Linked DNA regions of Psychroserpens ponticola. The protein of the gene in region 1 binds, or shares a complex with, the protein of each later gene. Links are inferred from orthologs where the notes say so. Each region holds a gene or a part of one and is shown on either strand. Other genes may lie near its edges.

Evidence for each region.
Region 2: the proteins of tsaB (region 1) and tsaD are in contact, whole or in part, in a solved structure (PDB 4WQ4), measured with the Escherichia coli proteins. The link is inferred for Psychroserpens ponticola from one-to-one orthologs.

The regions. Positions count from the first base shown.
Region 1 is NZ_CP116221.1:213,574-221,684, forward strand. Bases 2,954-5,698 are described here. They hold tsaB (tRNA (adenosine(37)-N6)-threonylcarbamoyltransferase complex dimerization subunit type 1 TsaB), read left to right. Parts: upstream 2,954-3,862; coding sequence 3,863-4,534; downstream 4,535-5,698. Other genes in these bases: MUN68_RS00885 (efflux RND transporter periplasmic adaptor subunit), read left to right, coding at 2,954-3,845; MUN68_RS00895 (mechanosensitive ion channel family protein), read right to left, coding at 4,539-5,351; MUN68_RS00900 (hypothetical protein), read right to left, coding at 5,453-5,698. In the rest of the region: MUN68_RS00875 (efflux RND transporter periplasmic adaptor subunit), read left to right, coding at 1-1,133; MUN68_RS00880 (TolC family protein), read left to right, coding at 1,200-2,540; more of MUN68_RS00885, read left to right, coding at 2,547-2,953; more of MUN68_RS00900, read right to left, coding at 5,699-6,154; MUN68_RS00905 (hypothetical protein), read right to left, coding at 6,355-7,059; MUN68_RS00910 (NifU family protein), read right to left, coding at 7,190-8,092. UniProt on the Escherichia coli protein: Required for the formation of a threonylcarbamoyl group on adenosine at position 37 (t(6)A37) in tRNAs that read codons beginning with adenine.
Region 2 is NZ_CP116221.1:1,558,531-1,566,716, reverse strand. What follows is about bases 5,367-8,186. They hold tsaD (tRNA (adenosine(37)-N6)-threonylcarbamoyltransferase complex transferase subunit TsaD), read right to left. Parts: upstream 7,378-8,186; coding sequence 6,355-7,377; downstream 5,367-6,354. Other genes in these bases: MUN68_RS06870 (translocation/assembly module TamB domain-containing protein), read left to right, coding at 7,542-8,186; MUN68_RS06880 (TfoX/Sxy family protein), read right to left, coding at 6,025-6,351; MUN68_RS06885 (hypothetical protein), read right to left, coding at 5,434-6,024; MUN68_RS06890 (tRNA pseudouridine synthase A), read left to right, coding at 5,367-5,432. In the rest of the region: MUN68_RS06905 (zinc-dependent metalloprotease), read left to right, coding at 1-2,303; MUN68_RS06900 (S41 family peptidase), read right to left, coding at 2,417-3,652; MUN68_RS06895 (LytTR family DNA-binding domain-containing protein), read right to left, coding at 3,748-4,545; more of MUN68_RS06890, read left to right, coding at 4,647-5,366.

The DNA.
Region 1 (8,111 bases):
GAACAATTATCATTTTACTTATTATAGTATTCGGTTTTTTAGGAGCCTTATATTTCTTTTGGCTTAAAGGTCAAGAAGATCCAGTAAAATATACTTCTGAAGAGCCTTCAGAGCAAACTATAGTAGTTAAAACAGTGGCTACAGGAAGTATTGTTCCTAAAGAAGAAATACTAATAAAGCCTAATATTTCTGGTGTTATTGAAGAAATATTTATTGAAGCTGGCGAATATGTAAAGCAAGGTGATTTGATTGCACAAATTAGAGTCATTCCTAATGTGTCAAACCTTACAAGTGCAAAAAATAATATCTCATCGAATAGTAATGCATTGCAAACTGCTGAGATTAATTTTAAAACGCAGCAAGCGATCTATGATCGTCAAAAGGCTTTATTTGACAAGGGTGTTATTTCTGCTAATCAATTTGATGAAATTAATAATACGTATTTACAGGCGAAACAACGCGTTGGACAAGCAAGAATTGATGTGACTCAATCACGTCAGAATTACGATATTATAAAAACAGGAACAACATCAGGTTTAGGAAGTGTGGCTCAAACTCAAGTAAGAGCAACCGTTTCTGGAATGGTGTTAGACGTGCCTGTAAAAGCAGGAAACCAAGTCATTGAAGCTAATAACTTTAATGAAGGAACTTCAATAGCATCTCTGGCAGACGTGAAGCAAATGATTTTTGAAGGAAAAGTTGATGAAAGTGAAGTAGGGAAAATTAAAGAAGGCTTACCTCTAGAAATTACGGTTGGAGCCATTGAAGACCAGAAATTTGATGCAATTTTAGATTATATTGCTCCAAAAGGTGTTGAAGAAAATGGTGCCATTCAGTTTGAAATAAAAGGAACACTTAAAAAAATGGATTCAATATTCATTAGAGCGGGCTTAAGCGCTAATGCTTCAATTATCTTAGAAAAAGCTGAAAAAGTACTAGCGATTAAAGAAGCTTTAGTGCAATACGATGATGAAACTAAAAAACCTTACGTTGAAGTTGAGGTTGGAGATCAAAAATTTGAAAGAAAAGAATTAGAATTAGGAATTAGCGATGGTATCTTTGTTGAGGTTAAAAGTGGCATCACAAAAGACGATAAAATTAAGGTTTGGAACCAAATTCAAGGTTTCGAATAATTTGATCAATAATAATTTTAACATTTAGTGTAACACTTTAGGATTTATCTAGACATATAAGACATTATGAAAAAATCAATCATCATAGCATTACTTCTTTGTGGAGTTTTAGTCAACGCACAAGAAAAAAAATGGACATTATTAGAGTGTGTTAATCATGCTTTAGAAAATAATATTTCTATTGCACAATCTGAGCTAGATGTAAATTTAGCCGATATAAATAAGAATCAAGCAAGAAGTAATTTTCTACCCACTTTAAGTGCAAATGGATCCTATAGTGTTAATACTGGAGCTAATATTAATCCAGCTACCAATCAGTTTGAAAACAATACGTTTAGATCTGTTTCTGGCGCAATTAATTCTGGCGTCAATATTTTTAGTGGCCTTGCGAATTGGAAAACACTTCAGCGTGCTAAAATTAATAAAATGGCCTCAGAGTATCGTTTAGATAAAATGAAAGACGATATTTCATTATTTGTAGCAAATTCATTTTTGCAAATTCTTTTTAATAGAGAGCAACTTAAAGTTTTAATGTCTCAAAATGATGTTACAAAAGGAAATATAGAAAACACCCAACAATTAGTGGATGCAGGAGTACTTCCTAGAGGTGATTTATTAGAATTAAAAGCCACAGATGCAACGCAACTTCAACAAATTATTGCTGCTGAGAACACCTTATTTATTTCAAAATTGGGCTTAGCTCAAATGTTACAATTGAAAGATTATGAAACTTTTGATATTTCAGATGATGATTACGGATTGGTTGGAGGTGATATCTTAGAAAAACAAGCTACTGAGATTGTTGAAAAAGCAAAAGAAGAAGTCAATGATGTAAAAATAGCACAAACCAATTTTGAATTAGCAGAAAAAGATTTAGAATTGCAAAAAACCAATTATTATCCAACGCTTTCAGGATTTTGGGGTTATAATACAAGATGGGCAAGTACTCAATTAAATCCATTTACTGGAGAAGATATTCCTTTTATTGATCAATTGTATTTATTTGATGGTACATCGGTTGGTGTTCAATTGAATGTTCCTATCTTTAATAGATTTACAACTCGTAATAATGTAAAACGTAGTAAAGTTGAAGTTGAGCGTTCAAAGTATCTATTAGAACAAGCCAAAATAGACTTAGAATCAACGGTATACCAAGCGTATAATGATGCTAAAAATTCAAAAAAAACGTATGAGGCTGCTTTGCAAACAGAAGAAGCTCGTCTATTAGCCTTTGAATATGCAAAAGAACGTTATGATGTAGGGATGTCAAATGCATTTGATTTTAATCAATCTCGTATTGTTTACGAAAACTCTCAATCTGATGTAATACGAACAAAATATGATTATATTTTTAAGCTCAAAGTCTTAGAATTTTATTTTGGGCTACCAATAACCGACTTAAATTAACATAAAATGAGTAAAACAGTAAAAATTTGCCTTCTTGTTCTTGTCATCCTTATAGCCGCTTTAGTGATTGGGAAAACAATGGGTTGGTTTGGTGAAAAAGGTAATCATAAAGAAGTAGAAATAAAGAAAGTTACTTTAGTTGATATCGTTGAAACAGTTTCTGCAACAGGAAAGATTCAGCCAGAAGTAGAAGTGAAAATTTCAAGTGAGGTTTCAGGTGAAATCCTTGAACTTCCCTTTAAAGAAGGTCAACAAGTAAAAAAAGGAGACTTACTCGTTAGAGTTAATCCAGATTTAATTCAATCTGCTGTAAGTCGATCACAAGCTACATACCAAAATATTAAAGCAGGTTTAGAGCAAGCTGAAGCAACATTAAAACAAGCTAAGGCAGATTATGATAGAAACAAATCGCTTTTTGATAAAGGGGTTATTTCTAAAGCAGATTGGGACAGATCAACTGCAGCTTATGAAACTGCAGTTGCAGGAAGAAGTTCTGCATATTATAGTGTTCAAAGTGCAGCAGCTTCTGTAAATGAAGCAAACGATAATTTGAGTCGTACTGAAATATATGCTCCAATGAGTGGTACGATATCGCTGCTTAATGTAGAGTTAGGTGAACGAGTTGTAGGAACTCAGCAAATGGCAGGTACAGAAATATTAAGAGTAGCCAACCTTAATAATATGGAAGTTGAGGTTGATGTTAATGAAAATGACATTGTAAAGGTTCAAATTGGCGATTCTACAATAGTAGAAGTTGACGCTTATTTAAAGAAAGAATTTAAAGGCATAGTTACAGAAATCGCGAATTCTGCTGCTGGAACTTTAACAGCAGATCAGGTAACTAACTTTAGAGTTAAAGTTAGAATACTTGAAGAATCTTATCTAGACCTTATGGAAGGTAAGCCAGATTTTTATTCGCCATTTAGACCAGGAATGACTGCTACTGTAGATGTTATTACTGATAAACGTAATAAGATTGTCGCAGTTCCAATAAGTTCAATTGTTATAAAAACAGATACATCTTCAGTTAAAAAAGATTATAAACAAAGGTCTTCAGAAACTATTAAACCTGAAAGTGAAGAGAAATTTGAATGTGTTTTTATTTCTGAAAATGGTGAGGCTAAGTTAAGAGTTGTCAAAACCGGAATCCAAGATGATACTAATATTGAAGTGATTTCAGGGTTAAAGGAAAATGATGAAATTATTACTGGTCCATATAACATTGTTTCTAAAACCTTAAATTCTGGCGATAAAATAAAAGACAAAAACACAGGAAAAGATGAAGAAGTATCTTCTGATGAATAATTTAATTCCTAATTAATATGGCAATCCTATTAAATATAGAAACGTCAACAACAAATTGCTCAGTCTCTCTTTCAAAAGAAGGAGAGACTTTAGTTTTAAAGGAAGATAATAATGTTAATTATTCGCATGCAGAATCATTACACGTTTTTATCGATGATGTAATTAAATCTGCGAAACTCACCCTTAAGGAAATTGATGCAATTGCTGTGAGTAAAGGGCCAGGTTCTTATACAGGATTACGAATTGGAGTTTCAGCGGCTAAAGGTCTTTGTTATGCGTTAAATATTCCGCTTATTTCTGTATCAACCTTAAATGCGTTGGCACATCAGGTAAAAATTAATCAAGGAAATATTGTGCCAATGTTAGATGCGCGTCGTTTAGAAGTGTATTCTGCTATTTATAGCAATTCTTATGCTGAATTAAGAAATGTTGAAGCTCAAGTTTTAGATGATAATTCATTTTCAGAGTATTTAGAAGATGGTAAAGTTTATTTTATTGGTAATGGTGTTGAGAAAACAAAAAAAATGATAGACCATCCAAATGCTGTTTTTGTCGAAGGGAAGTTGCCTTCAGCAAATGAAATGAGTTTTTTAGCGTACCAAAAGTATAAAAAAAGCGACATCGAAGATGTCGCCTATTTTGAGCCATTTTATTTAAAAGATTTTATAGCATTAAAATCTAAAAAATAAAAATCTATTCATTTTTGTGTATTTCAACTTGATGAGGATAAGGGATTTCAATTCCAGCAGCATCAAGAGCTTCTTTAGTGTTTTCAGTAACATCAAAATATACATCCCAATAATCTTCACTATTACACCAAGGACGTACAGCAAAATTTATAGAACTATCAGCTAACTCCATAACAGTTACAGCAGGAGCAGGGTCTTTAAGTACTTTAGGATGCGATGTTAATACTTTTGTAAGCACTTCTTTAGTTTTTTTGATGTCAGAATCATAACCAACACCAAAAACTAAATCGACACGTCTAGTACCTTCAGTAGTATAATTAATAATATTACCATTAGAAAGCGCTCCATTAGGAATAATGATTTCTCTATTAGAAAGTCCAGTTAGTTTGGTTGTAAAAATCTCAATTTCTTTTACAACTCCTAACTCTCCTTGTGCTTCAATTAAATCTCCAACTTTCATTGGTTTAAAAATCATAAGTAAAACACCTCCTGCAAAATTACCAAGAGAGCCTTGAAGTGCTAATCCAATTGCAAGACCTGCAGCTGCAAGAATAGCAGCAAAAGATGTTGTTTCTACACCTACAGTTCCTAGAACAACTATAATGAGTACAATTTTTAAAACCCAACCTAATAAGTTTAATAAGAATTTTTTGAGACTTTCGTCATAATCTCTTTTTTCCATAGTTTTTCTTAAGCCTTTAATTAAAGACTTAATAATCCATGAGCCAATAATCCAGATGGCTATTGCTCCCACTACTTTAGGTCCGAAATCAATAATAATTTCGAAGCCTTTATCTATCCATTTTTGTAAATCCATTAGTGTTTGTTTTTTATTTAATATGTACAAAAATAAAAAAACCGAATGGATTATTTTTTAGATAACACATTCGGTTTTAATATATTCAGTATTTCTATAATCTAAAGTGAGTTTACATAATTCATTAATTGAACTAAATCTTCTTCTCTAGATGTTTTAATTTTATTTTCTTTTAAAAAGGTAAAAACTGCGGTTTTATGTTCTGGGAATAGCTTTGAAATAGCTTTCTTTCCTCTTGGTAGTTCTTTAACTATTTTGTCTTCTCCAAGCTTCATAAAAAATTTATCATCCCATCTTTTATATCTTGCTGATCTTGGAGTGTCGTAACTAGTAACAGCTCTTTTTTCACCAATAAACGTAATCCTTTCTTTTTTAAGTAAAACCGTTGAAGCATTAGAATCACTTAAATACACGAAGTAACCAAAGTTTTCATTTTGTTTTTCATCGAAATAACCAAATACTTGATATTTCTTTTTTAAAGGAACAATTTCTACAACGATATCTCTTCTATATCTGTTTAGTGAATATGCTTTGTTGTTTTGTCCTTTAACTTCAAATTCATCTCTCATGGCATTATACCTTACAAAAAATGTACTTCCTTCTGCAGCTGATATTTTAGCAGGTAAATATTCTTTGTTAGTATATGGAGAACCATCAACCGATTCGTTTAAAACAATTGGAGTAGTAGAAATTATTCCGGAAACGCGACTTCCTCCGACGCTTTGTCCAGCCAAAAATTCTTGACCAGAAACAGAAATTATAGGTAATAATACTACTAGTAATAATAAATATGTCTTTTTCATAAAAAAATTTTTTCAAAAAAAACAAAAAATTGACGAATTAGAAAGAATAATGTGTTAAGATTAAGGTAAATGTTTACTGATGGTTGTTAAATTTTATGTAAATAAAGTACTACAAGCTAAAAACAAGTGTTTTTTGTAAAAAATCGTATGTATTTATGTTAGAAAAATAAACAGTTTAAATACGATTTGCATCTTATAAACTAAAGTGTGTTTATGTAATTTATGAGCTGAACTAAATCATCTTCTTTAGAAGTTTTTATTCTGTTTTCCTTAATAAATTTAAGAACCTTATCTTGATGATTTGGAAATAATTTTGCTATAGCCTTTTTGTTGCTAGGTAATTCAGAAAGTATTTTTTCATCTTCTAGTTTAATGAAAAATTTATCATTTAACCTTTTGTATTTTGCAGGTTTGCTAGAGTCATAACCAGTAGAAGCCTTTTGTTCATCAATAAAAGTGATTTTCTCTTTTTTAAATAGAATGGTTTTTGGGTTGGGATTGCTTAAATACAAAAAGTAGCCAAAATTCTCATTCTTCTCATCGTCATAATAACCCAATACTTGATATGTTTTATTTAAGTTAAGCATTTCAATTACAATATCTCTTCTGTATCTATTAAGAGAATAGGCTTTGTTTTTGTCGCCTTTAACTTCGAAAATATCATTTAATGCATTATACCTTACATAAAAAACATCTCCTTCAGAAGCTGAAATGGTTGCAGGTAAGTATTTTTCATTTATGTAAGGTGAACCTTCTACAGATTCATTAAGTACTACAGGTGTTACATCAATAAGTAGATTAACTCGACTTCCGCCAATAGCTTGACCACCTATGAGTTCTTGTTGTGGAAAAGCAGAAATGACAGGGAATAATAAAGCGATGAATAAAATGTGTGAAGTTTTCATAATTTTCTTTTTATTAAAAATAATAAAAAAATAATAAAAACTAACTTTGTTTTAAATAAAAATCACTTTTTAACTAGTAAAACACTCTAAAAAAGAGTGCTTTACGATAATCTTAAATTAAGATGGATGCCTAGCCGTTAATGGCTTCTACAGTATTAACTTTTCCGTTTAACATTTCCTTTAGCATATTTTCTATACCATTTTTTAGAGTAAATGTGGAAGAAGGGCATCCACTACAAGCGCCTTGTAATATAACTTTTACCGTTTTACTATCTTCATCATAGGATTGAAATTCAATATTGCCACCATCACTTGCTACAGCAGGTTTAACATATTCTTCAAGAATATTGATTATCTCTTTCGAAATATCATCATGAGCTTCAAATTTAGTGTCTAGAACTTCATTCGATTTTTCAATAGAATTATTTTCGTCAATGAGTACGATCTCTTTTGCGTTTTCAATATAAACTCTAATAAATTCACGTAACTCCAATGTGATTTCATTCCAATCCGCAATATCATATTTAGTTATAGAAACAAAGTTTTCATCTAAAAAAACACTTTTCACAAAAGGAAAATGAAACAATTCAGATGCAAAAGGTGAGTTTTTTGCATCGTCTATAGACTTATACTCATGATAGTTATTAACTAGTTTTTTATTGGCAACGAATTTAATCACTGCTGGATTTGGAGTGCTTTCAGCATAAATAGTAACAGGCACTTTCTTTTTTGCAGAAGTATCAGAGATTATAACACCTCCTTTGTTTATGTAAGTTTCGATTTGTTCAGCAACTTCATCTTGTACATCTAACCATTCTACAATATTGAAGCGTTCTACAGCTATAAAATTCCCTGAAATGTAAACTTTTTTCACAAAAGGCAAGTAAAATAATTGCTGAGCTAAAGGAGATGGTGCAGCATCATCAATAGTGTTGAATTCAAAGCTCTCGTGTTTAGTTAGAAATTGGTCAGCTTCAAATTTAATTATAGTCGGATTGGAAGTGGTTTTAATTGAAATTGTCACGTTTTCCATGTTATTTATTTTTTTGCAA
Region 2 (8,186 bases), 1.3 Mb from region 1 along the record:
AAAGAGAAACAAGTACCTGTCCAGCAACAAATGCTTGCGATAGTGGAAACCCATGGGCTGATGATAATACCATAAATAATATTATGAGTTATTATTCATGTACAGATTTAATGACTAACGATCAAAAAACAAGAGTTAGAGCTGCAATGGAAGGTACATCACTTGTAAATTCTAAAGGTGATGAGCCTGTAGATCCAACTTATGCAGCTCCAGTTGCTGTTTGTAGTAATAACTTAACTTCTACTAATTCTGCTGGTATTCTCGGTGTTGAATTAAACGGAGTTTCATTTACATCGTTTTCTTCTGCTAGTGATGGCGGAAATATTGATGATTCTGGAAATTGCTCTAATTATTTTGAAATCGATGCGTCAACTTCAAATACAATAAATGTAACTATGTTTCCAAGTAATTTTCAACAATTAGCAATTTGGATTGATTGGAATGACGATGGAGATTTTAATGATGATGCAGAAAAACAACATTATTCTGAAGATATTCTTGAAGATTCAGTCGTTCCTGTTACTTTAACTTATCCTTCATCTATTCCTTATGATGATTATGTTAGAATTCGATTACTTACTGAATTAGATAATAGATATGGTGCGAGTAGTATTGACGATTTACCTTGTGATATGTCTTTACAATATGGACAATCAGAAGATTATGCCATTTATGTGATGCCAGATCTTGCAGGTCCAACAACCTACACCTATAATAATGGATGGTCACCAAGTGATCCAAATGGCGTTGCTACTGCTGGCGAAGATATTATAATTGCTTCTGGAAATGCTAGTATTAATTCAAATACAACTTGTAATAGTTTAACAGTAAATGCTGGAGCTGGCCTTACAGTCGATTCAGGAGCGACACTTACGGCTTCTAACGGTTTAACTTTAGAATCTAGCTCAACGTCTTACTCTAGTTTAATTCTTGATGGGTCTGTTGCTGGAACAATTAATTATGAACGTCATGTAAACATCAATGGTTCTGGTGAAACTGGAAATAACGATTTAATTTCTGCGCCTTTAACTGGTCAAGAATTTGATGACTTTGTAACTGCTAATCCAAATATTTTAAACAATGGCACCTTATATTTATTTGGTCCTTTTGACAAAACTATAGGAGACTATACAACCTACAATGGTTCAGCAACAACAACTCTAGATGCAGGTATTGGTTATAGAGCAGCATCAAGTGACAATGACACATTTACATTTACTGGAGCTGCCAATAGCGGAACAGTAACTCAAGATATTACATATTCTGGACCAACAGATGAACAATGGAACCTTGTTGGAAATCCATATCCTTCATATTTAAATGTGCAAGCATTTCTTAATCACGAAGTAAGTTCTGGTGTGAATAATTTAGATTTAATGAATACAGGAACTGCTGCGATATATGGATATGATGGAAATGCTGCAGACGGTTGGGTTATTTATAACCTAGCAAATACTAATGCGTCAACTGTAATTGCACCTGGTCAAGGATTCTTTGTAAGTGCAGACCCAACGAATGCACCGCTTTACGATTTAGAATTCACACCTACAATGCGATCTACTGGTACAAGTGACGATTTTATTTTAGGTCGTTCTGCAAATTCAACAAATTCAGTTTTAAGCAAATTATTTTTATCAAATTCAACTAAAACGTCAAATACAAGTATCTACTTTATTGAAGGTACAACGAGAGGTTTAGATAATGGCTATGATGCTAGTTCTTACCAAAGAATGTCTGGTGAACTTTCAATATTTACGCATCTTTTAGAAGACAATAATGGGTTAGATATCGCAATTCAATCATTACCATACAATGACTTTAATGATGTTGTGATTCCTTTAGGCATAAACGCAGGAGCAGGAAATCAAATGACTATAGGTCTTGAGACTAGTTCATCGTTACCTTCTAACATTAATGTATATTTAGAAGATACTCAAAAGAATACGTTTACATTACTGAATACTTCAGATTATGTATTTACACCTACAACTGATCTAGCTGGTGTTGGTCGTTTCTTTTTGAGATATTCTTCAAATACTATTGCTTTAAATTCAAATGATGACCTTAATGAGTTAATCATTTATCCAAATGAAAGTCATAACGATATTATCATTAAAGGGATGCTAACTGCAACAACAAATGCTGATTTGTATGATATTCAAGGACGTTTGGTATTAAGTAATACATTAGATCAATCTAACTTGACCAATACAATTGATGTATCATCAATTAGTTCTGGCGTTTATATTATTAGAGTTTCTAATAAAAATAGCACTAAGACACAAAAACTTATTATTAAATAGTAAAAAATTTATTCTTAAAAAAATTGAAATATAAACTGCCACTAAACTTAATTAGTGGCAGTTTTTTTTTCTAATGTAGAACGTTTAATCTTACATTAGAACCACATAAATTATTATTTATTATTCCCAATAATAGTAAGCGTTTGATTTATCCAATCACTATCAAAATCTAATGCTATCTCAGGAGTAATACCTTTGCCCTCATATTCATAAAATTCGTGGAAGTTCATGTCTGTAGGTGTTATTCTAAAATAACCTGAAGGTGTATCATAGCTTCTGCCGTAATTAAGTCCATAAGCGATGATTCCAAAAGTAGCTTGACCTAAGTGTTGAGTGTTTTTTAAATTTTTAAGTTTTACTGTAAATTGCTCACCATTACTCCCTGTAAAACAATTAGTTAAAACATAAATATTTTTATTTTTTAAAAGCTTCAAAAACGGGTCTGAGAATTTTTTATTTCCACCACTATTACTTCTAAGGTCAACGATAACATTCTCAGCAGTAAGTTTATTTTCAACATCTTTAAAGAATTTTTGATGTTCACTTTTCTTACTGTTACTGAAATCTCCAAAGTATAAGTACTGTGTATTCTCATTGATTTGTTTAAAATCTAATTGAGGCAAACTAGCGTCACGAAATTCGTTGTTATCTGTGTTCCCTTCTTTTTTATAAGACCATAATCTGCCATTTTCAAAAGTGAAGCTTTTTACTTGACTAGGTGTTCTAGTAATTCTATCATAATGATATACATTATATTTATGACCAGTTGTATGTGTCGCGTAAAATCTAATTTCCCCAGCTTCCCATTGATTCAAACTACTTTCTAAAACCACACCAATTAAGTCTTTTTGGTTGCCTGCATAATAGATACCAATTTTTTGCTCATCACCATAATAATCATAAATCCCTTCTATATCTTCTAGTGCTTTTTTAGATAATTCTTCTTGTAATTCTGAAAGATTACGAGTAGTTCTAGGATGGTTTTTATACCGCTCTGTAGCCTTGAAAGCTGCTAACTTAATCTCATCTTTTGAATCTTCTTCAGATAAATAAATTTCATTTACTTTAATTGATGCATGGTTATCATTAATGAAAGACATTTGTTTTAATAGCATTTTATAGCAATCTTCAATTAAAATGGGCTGTTGCATTTTAGTTGAAAGTGTATGATATGAATTTGTAAACTGAGTCGCTTTTTCGCCTTTTATTTGCTTCTTATATGAAGGCATTTTTTTAATTTTTTGAACTATAAAATCCAAATCAGTTTTGCAATCGCAGGTATGAGATTGAGAAAAAGCTGAAGCTACTGTGAATAAAAAAATGATACAAATTGCTGTTGAAATTTTCATTATTAATTGATTTATGTGATTAAATTTTCTGAAACAAATATATTTCAGAAATCACATATAATCGAATTACAATAGGTGTTTGGGACGAAACACACTTAATCTGTGGCGGAATTTAACTGTGCTTTTACATTATCTAAATACGTTTTAGAAATTGGCACTTCAATATCGTATGCGAGTAATAAAAAATGTTTCCCTTTTTCAGTTTTCCAAGATTGAAAATGAAATGGGTTGATAATAAAACTACGATGTGTTCTTAATAATTCTGGAAATGATTCGTCAATAACAGATAATTTATTTCTGATGAGTGTTTTCTTTAAATTAGCTCCATTGAAATAAAAAACTTCGATATAATTATCAGAAGATTGAATGCAGATTAATTCATTTAACTGAAGTCGTAAACTTTCATAATTGCCTTCCCCTTGAATTTCAATTTTTTGTTCTTCTAATTTCTTCTCTTTATATTTTCCGAAGGCAAAGCGACCTATTATTACAATTGGCAATATGGTTAGCATCGCAGGGAAAATAATTGATTTCAGATGATACCAAAAAGTGTAAGCATTTGGATGCCATTCCACAATGAAATGCAAGTAAAAAAGACGTAATCCAAAAATTGCAAAAACTATAAATAAACCTAAAACGAGTAGTTCTTTTGAAAGTTTCCATTTAGCGTTACTTTTTTTTAACAACCACATCTGAAACGGAAGAACCATAACATACAACAAGGCTCCTATTAATCCGTAAAGAGGTAAATATATTAATTTTTCTGTGTTTTCAAACTCATTCACATCAAGTGGTTCTGTGAAATATAGAAATACAAAAATCCAAACACATAAACCTAATGCAATGAGCAAATGGTGTTTTATTGAAGGATCAAATGGATATGTTTTAGACACTAGTAAATTTTATGCTTAAAAATAAAACTTCAATATAGAACTACCAATAACAAAGACATCAAAAATTTTGTAAAAACTCATAAAATAGCGTTCTTGCTAATATGTTTAATAAGAAACGTTACTATTATTTAATTAAGATTCAATACTTAGGATATCGATTTCATGGTTGGCAAAAACAACCTAAACTGAAAACGATTCATTTAATGATAGATAGAACACTAAATTTCATTCTTAAAGGCAAAGATTTTAAAACCTTAGGCTCTGGAAGAACTGATGCCATGGTTTCTGCAAATGAAACGGCATTCGAACTTTTTATTTATGAAAAGATAGAAGACGAAACGGCCTTTTTAGAATTGTTTAATCACAACCTTCCACAAGACTTAAGAGCTTTAGCAATAGAAGAAGTTGATGCCGAATTTAACATCATTCAGCATTCAAAAATTAAAGAATATATTTACCTATTCACATTCGGACAAAAATGTCATCCGTTTTGTGCACCTTTAATGACTACCATTCTTGATGATTTGGATATTGAACTTATGAAAAAAGGTGCAACTCTTTTCGAAGGAGTGCATAATTTCAAACCGTATTGTTTTAGAGCTACAGACAAAGGGTTGTATATTCGAGAAGTTGAAAGCTGTCAATTGGTTGAAAACACTTTGTATACTGCAAATTTCTTTCCGAAGCAAACATACACGCTAATTGTAAAAGGAAAAGGTTTTGGACGTAATCAAATTCGGCTAATGATGGGAACACTAATCAAATTGGGTAGAGGAGAAGTGGACTTAAATTACATTCAAAATTCATTAAAACCTGAAAGTACAGAAGTGATGGATTTTATTGCTCCTGCTTCTGGACTAATTTTAAATTCAGTGAATTTTGAATAAGCTAGTCTAGTTTTCTATTTTTAAAAATTGCCCAACTCACGAATACCAAAGCACTAAAAAGTATAGAATTCTCTATAATATACGATGCAATAATAATTATGATATCAGTATTAAACTGATTTGTTTCCATCATGTAATCTCTATGATATGATGCATTAATAATTACTAATTTTTCAAACATTGATCCTGAGAAAAGAGAAACAATAAACACTAAAAATGTAATGCTAAAAATATTTAGCATTTTATTAGCGATTCTTTTTAACCAGAAAAACTGAAGCAATCCACAAAAAACAATTGGCCTGATTAACATAAGCCAATAAGCCCAAGCATATGGACCAGTAGCTCTTTCAGAAAAGAAATCAAATTCTTTCGAAGCGTAATAAAAACCTAAAGACACTGTATAAATAACCATGTAAAAAATGGCTAAGTTTCTTGACACAAAAACTGCATACTCAATAAATATTTTTAGTTCTTTCTTTTTAAAGAAAACAAAAACCACTAAAGCCAATATTGTTACTATACCAAATCCGAAAAACAATCCTTCAAGAAATTCACAGATAGCTCTAATTATTTTATATGCCTGAGTATCCATTTACAATTTACTTTTGGCATGCTCTAGACCCAATTCAATATAATACAATAATTCTATTTCGGTTGTAATACCATCTTGTGAAACATAAACAAATTCTTTCATTGGTCGTTTTGTAAAATCCATTGGTCTTACATTATCTTTGACTAATTCTGCTTCTATTTTATCTGAAAGAATTCTTACCATTAAATCTTCTTTAACGATACCAACAGTCATTTTTCCATTATATAAATAACAGATGCCTCCAAACATTTTCTTTTCAGTGAATGCCTCAGGAAATAATTTAAGCTGTTCTCTTATTCTGTTTGCGAGTTGTTCGTTGAAAGCCATAATTTAAATTTTCAGCCTTGAAGATGCCATGACACGTTGATCTGCGTAATTACCTTCTAAATATTTAAAATGCCCAACGATGGCTATCATTGCGGCATTATCAGTCGTGTATTCAAACTTTGGAATGTAGGTCGTCCAGCCAAACTTTTGTTCTCCATCTTTCAATGCTTGCCGAATTCCAGTATTTGCCGAAACACCTCCACCAATTGCGATATGAGTAATGCCAGTTTCTTTAGTCGCTAGTTTCAACTTGTCAATTAAAATTCCAATAATTGTATATTGGATAGAGGCACAAATGTCATTCAAATTCGCTTCAATAAAATTCGGGTTGGCTTTAACTTGTTTCTGAATGAAATATAATATCTGAGTTTTCAATCCTGAAAAACTAAAATTCAAGCCGCCAACTTTTGGCTTTGTAAATTGATATGCTTTCGGGTTTCCTAGCTTTGCTCGTCTATCAATTTCTGGTCCAGCAGGATAACCTAAACCTAAAATTTTTCCACTTTTGTCAAATGCTTCACCAACAGCATCATCAATAGTTTCTCCTATAACATCCATTTCAAAATATGAAGACACATTTACAATTTGCGTATGTCCTCCAGAAATGGTCATTGCCAAAAACGGGAAAGGCGGTTTAACAAAATCTGGTTCTTCAATAAAATGAGCCAAAATATGAGCTTGCATATGGTTCACATCTATCAAAGGAATATCTAATCCGTAAGCCAATGATTTTGCAAAAGAAGTGCCAACCAATAACGAACCCATTAATCCTGGTCCACGAGTAAAAGCGATGGCACTTAATTGTGATTTATCAATATTCGCTTTTTTTAGCGCTTGATCTACAACAGGAACTATGTTTTGTTGATGTGCTCTTGATGCCAATTCAGGAACAACGCCTCCATAAGCTTCATGTATTTTTTGAGTCGCTACAATGTTGCTCAAAATTTTACCGTTAAGCATTACTGCTGCTGCAGTATCATCACATGACGACTCAATTGCAAGAATATATATATTTTGTGAGCTCATTAATATAAATTAGGCACAATAATTGTTAATTTTGAGGTCAAAGTTATAACTTTTAAAGGCGTATCAAAAAATTCCTAAAAATACTATCAAAAATAGTAGCAATTGTTTTATTGCTGTTCATCATTTTGGTGCTAATATTATCTATTCCTGCAGTTCAAACTTCTTTGGGAAAATATGCAACAAATTGGGTTAATGATGAATTTGGTACAAATATCAATATTGGAAAAGTCGGACTTCAATTTAATGGTGATGTTGAGTTAAAAGAAATCTACGTTGAAGACTATAAAAAAGACACCCTTATTGCCATTCAAGAATTAAACACTTCAATTCTTAACTATAGGAACCTTTCAAATGGTAAACTCAATTTCGGTGACATTGATATTATTAATTTAATATTCAATATTAAAACCTATGAAGGAGAATCAGATACTAATCTAGACGTATTTGTTGCAAGATTTGATGAAGATAATCCACGTCCTGGAAAAAGCGGATTCTTATTATCTTCTAGTGATGTTTCAATTTATGAGAGTACATTTCGACTTATTGATGAAAATAGAGAAACACATAAAGTTTTAGAGTTTACCGATTTAAATATAAACGCAACAAATTTTGTAATTGATGGTAGCGATGTAAGAACCCGAATTAACACATTGGCATTTGTAGATAGTAGAGGTGCTCATATTAAAAATCTCATGACAGATTTTGAGTATACGCTTACGCATATGAATTTTAATAATCTAAGCATTAAAACCGATAAGTCAATTTTAAAAGGGAAATTACGTTTTGATTACAATCGTGAAGATTTCAAA